2 regions of the Megamonas hypermegale genome follow, and region 2 is predicted to be linked to the other one. Evidence: a T-box and tRNA genes for the amino acid it is inferred to sense, from the RefSeq annotation. Region 2 holds a T-box; the other holds one or more tRNA genes.
The links. A T-box is a leader RNA that pairs with one kind of tRNA and senses whether it is charged. The one in region 2 lies ahead of CKV65_RS06185 (valine--tRNA ligase), so its partner is inferred to be a tRNA-Val.

Region 1 (5,778 bases), 490 kb from region 2:
ATTTTTAGTCATAATAATATTTATATCTCACCTGTATATAATGGTGAAATAAAATCCATTACTTTAAAAGACAACTATGGAAATATAAATTTTTACTTACTGCCCTTTTTAAAGCCTTCCATGGTGCGACCTTTTTTCTCTGATGAAGAGATTAAATCACATACTCAAGCTTTAAAAATCGCTTTGAAAAATCTACCGTTAAATAAAGATGAACGCAATATATTAATCGCTCATCAATTTGTAACGGGTGCAGTCGTGTCAGACTCTGAGGAAATAAATGTCGGTGGTCTTGATAATATCGATGCTCATATATTTGACGATTTCGATTATGTAGCACTCGGTCATATTCATACACCTCAAACTATTTTACGTGATACCATTCGCTACTGTGGCAGTTTACTAAAATACTCTTTTTCTGAAGCCAATCAGCAAAAATCAGCTACCATTATAGATATCACTACAAAAGAGCAAATAAATATAACTACATTTCCGATAAAACCACTCCACGATATGCGCAAAATAAAAGGCAGTTATGCAGAACTTACAAACCGCCAAAATTACATCAACACAAACACTGATGATTATATATTCGCCACTTTAACTGATGAAGAAGACATTCCCGATGCCATAAATCGTCTGCGTTCCATCTATCCCAATATAATGCAACTTGAATACGATAATAAACGCACTCGCACTAATCAAATAATCGATACTAGCGATATAAATTCACTAAAAACACCAATTGAATTTTTCAATGAATTTTATCAACTGCAAAACAATCAAGGTTTAAACGATGCGCAAATGCAAATAATGCAAGACCTTATTGACTCTATTTGGGAGGAACAACCATGAGACCATTAAAATTAACGATTTCCGCCTTTGGTCCATATGCCGATGTATGCACATTAGATTTAGACAAGCTCGGAGAAAAAGGTTTATATCTAATCACCGGCGATACTGGTGCTGGCAAGACAACTATTTTTGACGCCATAACCTTTGCTCTATACGGACAAGCCAGCGGTAATTTTCGCTCAGTTGATATGCTTCGCAGTAAATATGCCAACGCTTCTACACCGACTTATGTAGAAATGGATTTTTCTTATAATCAAAAAAAATACACCATAAAGCGCAACCCCGAATACTTGCGCCCAGCAAAAAAAGGCGATGGTTTTGTCAAAGAAAAGGCCTCAGCCATATTCATTTCACCCGATAAAAAACAGCCAATCATCGGAAGTAAAAATGTAAATAATGCCATAATTGAACTAATTGGACTCGATGCTAACCAATTTACACAAATAGCCATGATTGCTCAAGGTGAATTTTTAAAACTAATCTACGCTACTACGAAAGAACGCAGTGAAATCTTTCGCCGTATCTTCAATACTAAACCCTACCAGATACTACAAGATAAAATCAAAGAACGATTTAACTTATTAAGAAATGATTTTTCATCAATAGATACCAGCATCAAGCAACATATAGAAAACATAATTTTCCCTGAAGATAATTTGCCTCAAAATCTCTTACAAAGCGAATATCCTTCATATCTTGAACAAATAATATCAAATGACAGCAAGACTTTTGCCGAAATGAATAATTCACTGCAAAAATGTGAAACAGAACTTTTTAATATAAGTCAAGCGATTGAAGAAAATAATAACCAAAAAAAATTATTACAAAAACAGCAGGTAATTCAGCAATTTTTAGAGGATAATAAAAATAATTTATCTCTCTTAGAAAAAGATTATCTTCAGCAAAAAAATATTTATGAAGAAAAATCTCCATCTTTAACCATAAAAATAGCCAAGCTTACTGAAGAATTACCAAAATACGCTCAAATAACTAAAAAACAACTATCACTTGAACAACAACATAAAGACTTATCATTGAAAAAACAGCAATTAATCAATGCGCAAAAAGAACTTGCTGATTTAGAAGAACAAAGTTTAAAAAATTCAACTGAGTTAAACACTTTAAATGATATTTCAGCTCAAATTGAAAAGACAAAATCCGATTTAGAAAAATTAGAACAAATACAATCCGAATTGGATAAATTAAAAAATGATGTATATCTTTATCAGCAATACCGCCAAGAATATGCCACTCATTTAAGAGATTATAAAGCAATTCAGCAAGCTCACTTGCAATTAAAACAAGAACACACAGTGCAATATCATGCTTTTTTAGATGAACAAGCTGGCATTCTTGCCGATAATTTAAAACCAGATGAACCTTGCCCTGTATGTGGTTCACTTCATCATCCAAAACCAGCGCAAAAATCGACTAAAGCACCAACACAAGCTCAATTAGAACAATTGCAAAAACAATGTGATGAGCTAGCCAAAAAATTAAATGATTTAAGCAGTAACTTAGGTAAAATCAAAGGTAAGGGGCAAAATATAAATGAAGAAATTCTTCGCCAAGCAAAACAATTATTTAATATTGATGATAAAACTTTATTAAATAGTGCCATAATCGAAAAAGAAAATTCATTGCAGACAAAAAAAGCCAGTCTTATAAATTTAATGCAAAAGCAAAATAAACAATTGCGCCAAAAAGAAAAATTAACAAACCGCTTTGAGCAAATGGCTATTAAAGAAAAAAAATTACAAAATGAGCAATTAAAACTCACACAATTCATCACTAAAACCAATGCCGATAAGGAACACATTCTTCAAGAGATACTAGAACTAAAACAAACATTATTATTTGATGATGAGCAGACAGCTCAAAAACAATTGCAAATTTATAAACATAAACAAAGTATTTTAAAAGAAAATATGCTAAAGGCTCAAAGCAAATGGGAAAATCTGCAAAAAAAAGTTGATGAATACACTACTTCATTAAAAATAATTCAGCAACAAATCATTCCGCAAAAGCAAAATACAGAAGAATTACTATTGCAACAGGAAAAACTAAAACAAGAAAAAACATCATTAAATGAAAAGCTTCAAAACCTGCACACTCGTATCAGCACTAATAGCAAAACGAGGCAAAAGCTCTTAGAGCAATTAGAAAAATTATCCGATTGCGAAAAACTGTATACAAATATGAAAGCTCTTTACGACACAGCCACAGGTTCAATTTCTGGCAAAGAACGCATTTCTTTAGAAACGTACATTCAAATGATTTATTTCGATAGGATTATCATTCGAGCCAATACTCGCTTGATGATGATGAGCCAAGGACAATACGAGTTAAAGCGTTCTCAAAACAGTGAACAACTGCGCTATCAAACGGGATTGGAACTAGATGTCATCGACCACTATAATGGCACGATACGCAGTGTAAAAACGCTTTCTGGTGGTGAAGCTTTTAAAGCATCTTTATCCCTTGCGCTCGGTCTTGCCGATGAAATCCAATCTTCTGCCGGTGGCATTCATCTCGATACGATGTTCATTGATGAAGGTTTCGGCTCACTTGATAGTGAATCATTATCTCAAGCAATTAAAGTTTTAAATCAATTAACGGAGCAAACAAAATTAATCGGTATTATCTCTCATGTAAATGAATTGAAAGAAAAAATCGATAAACAGATACAGATAATGAAAAAAAATGAACGTGGCAGTACGGCAAAAATCCTTATTTAACGGCATTTTTTCAACTCATCAAAGATTTTTATAAAAAAAGCAAATTTTTTCAAAAAAAGTGTTGACATTTCCTCAAATGTTCTATATAATAGTCTACGTTGTCAAGCGACAGCGTAGCAAGTGGTTCACTAGCTCAGTTGGCAGAGCACCTGACTTTTAATCAGGGTGTCCCGAGTTCGAATCTCGGGTGAGCCACCATCTAATATGGCGCGTTGGTCAAGTGGTTAAGACACCGCCCTTTCACGGCGGCTTCATGGGTTCGAATCCCATACGCGTCACCATTTTATAAAATTATAAAATGGGCGGTTAGCTCAGCTGGGAGAGCGCTTGCCTTACAAGCAAGATGTCAGCAGTTCGATCCTGTTACCGCCCACCACTACGGCCCGGTAGTTTAGTTGGTTAGAATGCCGCCCTGTCACGGCGGAGGTCAGGGGTTCAAGTCCCCTTCGGGTCGCCATTTTTATTTGCCTCGGTAGCTCAGTCGGTAGAGCAGGGGACTGAAAATCCCCGTGTCAGTGGTTCGATTCCGCTCTGAGGCACCACTCAGTTTGCCTCCTTGTAATTGTCAAGGAGTTATTATTATATGGGCGGTTAGCTCAGCTGGGAGAGCGCTTGCCTTACAAGCAAGATGTCAGCAGTTCGATCCTGTTACCGCCCACCATATAAAATAAGTACCTACCCTCTCTCTTTTGGGTAGTTTTTTTATGCCTATTATCAGAGGAAAGATATATTCTTTCCTCTTTTTTTATTTTATAAATAAAATATTCACCTTCCACTAAAAAATTTTTTATGATAAACTCATTTTATAATCAAAATTAACTGATAAAGGAGCTTTATTTATGATTAAATGGATTATTTCCGATATGGACGGAACTTTATTAATCGACCATAACAGATTACCAGATGACTTTGATGAAGTCATGGAAATGTTAAAACAAAAAAATATCATGTTTTCACCTGCTAGCGGTCGTCAATATCAAGCTTTAGCTTGTCATTTTCCAAAATATAAAGACGATTTACTCTTTATTTCTGAAAACGGCACCTATGTTTGCCAACATGGCAAAGAATTATTCTCTTATACATTTTCTCCTGATAATATTAAATGTATTTTTGAAAGCCTCACTAAATTACAAGATGTTTTTGTAGTAGTTAGTGGCAAAAAAAATTCTTATGTAATTTCTCAAGACCCTGCTTTTGTCAAAGAATTAAATCTTTATTTTACTCAATACGAAGTTCTCGATGACTTTTCTAAAATAGATGATGATATCATAAAATTTGCCATCTGTGACGCACATCATCACAATGCTAGAAAAAATATCTATGAAAAATTATCCTTTTTAAAAGAAAAAATGCAAGTTGTATTGAGTAGTGAAGTATGGGTTGATATAATACCTACTGGTGCTAATAAAGGTCTTGCAATAAAAAAATTACAAGAAAAATTAAATATAAAACCAGAAGAATGTGTCGCTTTTGGTGATTATCTAAATGACTATGAAATGCTTCAATCTGTATATTACAGTTATGCTATGGAAAACGCTGTACCAGAATTAAAAAAAGTAGCTCGTTTTATAGCTCCACCAAATTATGAAAACGGCGTAATGCGAACAATAAAAAAATTATTAGCAGAACAAAAATAAATATTTCATATTCATTTATAGAAAGAAGATGCCAAAATGAAATTAGATTACCATATGCATTTTGAATATGGTTCATACGATGAACAATGGGTTAAAGGTTTTTTTGATAGTGCCAAAACACATCAACTTGATGAAATTGGCATCTCCGAACACAGTCACACTTTTCCTGAATTCAAAAAACTCTATTATGAAGATTTAATCTTAGATGATTCTTTTGTTGGCAAATTTCAACAGCAATGGTTGAAAAAAAATAAATTTAAATACACATTAGATGATTATTTCAATTTTATGGCTAAACTTCATTCACTCGGTTATAAGGCCAAAATCGGCATTGAAGTTTGCAACTTCCAAGACCAAGACAAAGTTCGTGAAATTTTAGCTCCTTATAAATTTGATTATATTATCGGCTCTATTCATTTCTTACATGGCTGGGCTTATGATTCTTCCCAGATAAAAGACGAATGGAACAATCATTCTTTAAAAGAAATCTATGAATGGTATGCTCAAGAAGTAGAAAAACTCTGTGCATCTCAAATTTATGATGTATTAGG
Region 2 (5,778 bases):
GAATTTCACTTGCTTCATCAATTTTGCTTTTTTCGCCAGTTGGCCACTGTGCTACCATGATGCTGATACCTTCATGTGGTATATGCTGCCATATTTCTTCTGTGATAAATGGCATGAATGGGTGTAAAAGACGAAGTGTATGTTCTAATACATAATTCAATACATATTGAGCAACTTTGCGTGGTAATTCGTTTTCTTTATCGTAAAGACGAGCTTTAGAAAGTTCGATATACCAATCGCAGAATTCATTCCAGATGAAATCGTATAAGGAACGACCAGCTTCGCCTAATTCAAATTTTTCTAAGTTGTTTGTTATGCTCATAGCAGTTTTAGCATAACGGCTTAAAATCCATTTATCTGCTAAAGTGAAATCTTCTTCTTTTGGAACGAAGTCTTTATCAAAACCTTCAAGGTTCATGAGCATGAAACGAGAAGCATTCCATAATTTATTAGCAAAATTACGTGCAGACTCTACGCGTTCCCAATAAAAACGCATATCATTACCTGGTGTATTACCAGTTATGAGCATAAAACGAAGTGTATCTGCACCGTATTTATCAATTACTTCTACAGGGTCAATACCATTGCCGAGAGATTTACTCATCTTACGACCTTGGCTATCACGTACAAGACCATGAATAAATACATATTTAAATGGAATGTCTTTACCAAATTCCATACCCATCATTACCATACGAGCAACCCAGAAGAATATGATGTCATAGCCTGTAACGAGTACACTTGTTGGATAAAATTGTTTTAATTCTTCAGTATCCTGAGGCCAGCCCATTGTTTCAAACGGCCAAAGACCAGAACTAAACCATGTATCGAGTACATCTTCATCTTGATGTACATGTTTAGAACCGCAATGTGGGCAAACTTGTACATCTTCGTTTTCAACGATTGTCGCACCGCAATCATCACAGTACCAAGCAGGAATACGATGGCCCCACCAAAGTTGACGAGAAATACACCAATCGCGAATATTTTCTAACCAATTGCAATATATTTTAGAAAATCTTTCTGGAATAAATTTGATTTTGCCAGATTTTACAGCTTCAATAGCTGGAGCAGCTAAAGATTCCATTTTTACAAACCATTGTTTGGAAACGAGTGGTTCAACTGTTGCAGAGCAACGAGAGCAATGACCTACAGAATGTTCATGGTCTTCAATGCTGATTAAATAACCTGCTTCTTTTAAATCAGCGACGAGTTGTTTTCTGCATTCATAGCGGTCAAGTCCTGCGTATTTGCCAGTATTATCTGCCATAGTACCATCATTATTGATTACAACAATCTGTTCCAAATTATGGCGAGTACCCATATCAAAGTCATTAGGGTCATGCGCAGGTGTTACTTTTACTGCACCTGTACCAAATTGTGGGTCTACATAGCTATCAGCAAAAAGTGGAATACGACGGCCAACGATTGGCAATATCAAAGTTTTGCCCACTAAATCTTTATAGCGTTCATCATCTGGGTGAACTGCAACACCAGTATCACCAAACATAGTTTCTGGACGAGTTGTAGCGATTTCTACAAATTTATCTTCGCCTTCAACTTGATATCTAATATGATATAAATGACCTGGTTCTGTCTGATGTTCTACTTCAATATCACTGAGTGCAGTGTTGCAATGTGGGCACCAGTTTGTTATGCGTTTGCCTTGATAGATAAGACCTTTTTTATACAATTGTACGAATACTTCACGTACAGCATGAGAGCAGCCTTCATCCATAGTAAAGCGTTCTCTATCCCAATCACAGGAAGAACCTAAAGTACGAATTTGATATTTAATGCGGTTGCCGTATTTTTCCTTCCATGCCCAAGCACGTTCTAAAAATGCTTCACGGCCTATATCATAGCGTGATTTACCTTCTTCACGCAGTGCAGCATCAACTTTTGCCTGTGTTGCAATACCTGCATGGTCTGTACCTGGCATCCATAAAGTATTATAGCCTTGCATTCTTCTAAAACGAATTAATATATCCTGCAAAGTATTATCCATAGCATGGCCCATATGAAGTTGACCTGTTACGTTTGGTGGTGGCATAACTATGCTAAATGGTTTTTTAGTTTTATCCACTTCAGCATGAAATAATTTATGTTCCTCCCAATACTTATACCATTTTTTTTCGAATGACTGCGGGTCGTAAACCTTTGGAATATTTGTCTCTTCCATTAAAAATCCTCCTAAATAAAATTTATACAAAAATAGTCAAAATTACTCCAATAAAAAAATCTCCTCCATCCAAAAGGACGAAAGAGATATTTCGCGGTACCACCTAATTTTTTCTGCATAATTTTAACAGAACTTCATTACTTAACGCTGTATCTGCGCCCATGCCTAATACTATTTCAGCATGAGAACTCCAAAGCTACTTTCTAGATACTTGGCTGGAAAATTTCTCAGCTAATTATTTTCTCTCTGTTCAGTCCGTATATATCTATACTCTCTTCTTCATCGTTTTTACTACATTAAAAAAATTGTATAAGCTATATTATCATAAAATACGCATAAAAACAACTGTAATATTTATATATATATTGTGGAAAACGATTACTGATGTTCGCCAAAACGACTGTTTATAAGTTCAATTAAAGCATCAATAGCTTCTTTTGCATCTTCACCTTCTGCTGTGATAGTTACAGGCGTTCCACAAGTCATACCTACACTTGTTATCGGAATGATATTTTTCCCATCTACGGTTTGTCCTTTAGCTGTATAAGTGATTTTAGATTTATAACGACGACCCATTTGTGCCATCATTGCTGCTGGACGTGCATGCACTCCCGCTTTGTTGATGATTGTAACTGTAGCTTCCATAAGTTGTTTACTCCTTTTTATAACTTTATAGTTCGAATATTTTTTTAATAACTTAAATTTAATTATATATTTATATTTTTATAATTGCAATAAATTATTATACAGGTATAATAAACAGTGATATATTTCTACTAACAAACACTTAAAACAGCATTTTCTCAGGGGGTTTCTTTATGAAATACGATTTGACAACTGGTCCTGTTGCAAAAACGATGCTCAAATTTTCCATACCCATGATTTTAGGCGACCTGTTTCAACAACTTTACAATATTTCTGATACTTTAATCGTTGGCTGGTTCATTGGCACAAATGCACTCGCTGCTGTCGGCGCATCATATACACTTATCATCTTTTTAACATCGGTTATATTGGGTTTATGTATGGGAAGTGGTGCATTATTTTCCATTTTTTACGGTGAAAAAAATTTTACCAATCTTAAATCCAGTATTTTTTTATCTTTTATCTTAATTTCAATCATCACCATCATTATCAATATACTCATTTTCGTATATATAGATGAAATCATCGTTTTTATGAGGATACCACAAGAAATATACGATTTAGCTTATACGTATCTTTATATAATCTTTATCGGTTTTAGTTTTACATTTATCTATAATTATTTTACTTGTTTGCTCCGCGCTATTGGCAATTCCAATACACCTTTATTATTTCTCGGCTTTTCCGCTATCTTAAACATCATTTTATCACTCGTATTTGTAGCAATCTTTAATATGGGTGTATCAGGTTCTGCTATAGCTACCGTTATTTCCCAAGGTTTATGTGCTCTAGGACTCATCTTATACACTGCATTAAAATGTCCTGAATTAATGCCCCAAAAAGAACATATGCATTGGAATTTCTCCATGCTAAAAAATATCGCTAACTCTTCAATATTGACATGCACTCAACAATCGGTAATGAATTTTGGGATTTTAATGGTACAAGGCTTAGTAAATAGCTTTGGCCCAACGGTTATGGCTGCATTCACCGTAGCGGTAAAAATTGATTCACTTGCTTATATGCCTGCACAGGATTTCGGCAATGCCTTTTCAACTTTTATCGGACAAAATTTCGGTGCAAAACAGACGGAACGCATACGCCAAGGCATAAAAACAGCACTGAAAATTTCTTTTGTTTTTTGTCTAATAATCTCAATCATCGTCATTATTTTTGCTAAATCTTTAATGACAATTTTTGTCGACGCAAATGAAATAGCTATAATTGAAATCGGAGCACAATATTTATATATTGAAGGCAGTTGTTATTTTGGTATTGGTTTCTTATTTTTATTATACGGTTTTTATCGCGCTATAAACTTCCCTATGATGTCTGTTATCTTAACGATAATCTCATTAGGTACACGCGTCTTTTTAGCATATTATTTAGCTTCCATTCCTTCTATTGGTGTTATTGGTATTTGGTGGTCTATACCAATAGGCTGGGCTTTAGCTGATATCTTCGGTTTTGTTTATTACAAACGAAAAAAACTTCATTTAATCGGTAATTTACAATAATTTTTAAAAAAATCATTGTAAATTTGTAAATTTTTTTAGTCTTATAATACATTTTATGCTATAATGATAAAGATATTTTTTGCCATTTTGTGGGCACAAAATATCTTTTATTACTTTACCTGTTAAAGTGTTAAAGTAAAATTTATAACAAAATATAAGGAGGTCGTCATTTTTGAGAAAACTCAGCATGAGTGCCAAAGTTTTTATTGGGTTTGGCGTAGGCATTATTCTCGGTCTTGTTTTCCAAAAAAACATTTTATTTGTTCAGCCACTCGGCGATTTATTTTTAAAACTCATTCAAATGATTGTTATTCCAATGGTCTTTTTATCCATTATCAGTGGTATTGCTAGTATCGGTGATATTGGAAAATTACGTCGCATTGGAGCAAAAGTTATCGGCTTTTACATTATAACTACCGTTTTATCCGCTATCATCGGTCTTGTTGTTGCGCATATAATGCAACCAGGTGCAAATTTCCCAACAAGCCAAATCATCAATACTGATGAACCGATTAAAGCTGCAGAACCAATGACAGTAAGTCAAACAATTTTAAGTATGATACCTACTAATCCACTTGAAGCTCTAGCTACAGGCAATTTAATTCAAGTAATCGTGTTTGCAGTATTTATCGGTATTGCCATTACCATTTTAGGTAATAAAGTTTCTAATGTGAAACGAGTAATTGATGAAGCAAATTTAATCATGTTTAAAATCACCGACATTGTAATGAAAGTAACACCTTATGGTGTAGCTGCACTTGTTGCCTGCTCTGTTGGTCAATACGGTTTATCTATCTTCAATATTTTAGGTAAATTTATTTTGACTCATTACATAGGTGCTTTTTCTGTAGTATTCATTATGTATACATTTATCATCAAATATATTGCCAAAATTTCTTTAAAAGATTTCTTCACGAAAATTACAGAAGTTTGGCTCGTTGCATTTAGTACTACTAGCAGTTCTGGTACCTTACCAATTACATTACGCGTTACAGAAGAAAAATTCAATGTAAAAGATGAGCTTGCTGCATTTTCTTTACCAATCGGTGCTACTATCAATATGAATGGTATTGCTGTTTATTATGCTGTTACTGTTTTATTCGTTGCACAGGTTTACGGTGTAGATTTAACATTAATGCAACAAGTAATGTTCATCTTTATGACTACATTAATTTCTATTGGCACACCAGGTATTCCTAATAGCGGTATCGTTTTAACAATAATGCTCTTAACAACAATGGGTCTTCCTATTGAAATAATGGGTATGATTGTAGGTATTTTCCGTTTAATTGATATGATTCATACTGCACTTAATGTTACTGGCGATGTTGTTAGTACGCTTGCTGTAGCACGTATTGAGCATATGTATAAAAAATAATCTATAAGGATTTGATTAACATGAACGACAACAACAATAATAAGATGCAACGTGGG

Region 1: it encodes a tRNA-Val, which carries the amino acid that the T-box ahead of CKV65_RS06185 (valine--tRNA ligase) is inferred to sense. The anticodon was not compared.

The regions. Positions count from the first base shown of each region.
Region 1 covers NZ_LT906446.1:1,794,808-1,800,585, forward strand. The annotation lists gene CKV65_RS08735 (exonuclease SbcCD subunit D) at 1-852, shown strand, start outside; gene CKV65_RS08740 (AAA family ATPase) at 849-3,590, shown strand; tRNA gene CKV65_RS08745 (tRNA-Lys) at 3,713-3,788, shown strand; tRNA gene CKV65_RS08750 (tRNA-Glu) at 3,797-3,871, shown strand; tRNA gene CKV65_RS08755 (tRNA-Val) at 3,891-3,966, shown strand; tRNA gene CKV65_RS08760 (tRNA-Asp) at 3,971-4,047, shown strand; tRNA gene CKV65_RS08765 (tRNA-Phe) at 4,057-4,132, shown strand; tRNA gene CKV65_RS08770 (tRNA-Val) at 4,176-4,251, shown strand; gene CKV65_RS08775 (HAD family hydrolase) at 4,430-5,227, shown strand; gene CKV65_RS08780 (PHP domain-containing protein) at 5,264-5,778, shown strand, end outside.
Region 2 covers NZ_LT906446.1:1,305,880-1,311,657, forward strand. The annotation lists gene CKV65_RS06185 (valine--tRNA ligase) at 1-2,182, opposite strand, end outside; T-box leader at 2,253-2,474, opposite strand; gene CKV65_RS06190 (HPr family phosphocarrier protein) at 2,561-2,827, opposite strand; gene CKV65_RS06195 (MATE family efflux transporter) at 3,001-4,344, shown strand; gene CKV65_RS06200 (dicarboxylate/amino acid:cation symporter) at 4,517-5,722, shown strand; gene CKV65_RS06205 (amino acid permease) at 5,743-5,778, shown strand, end outside.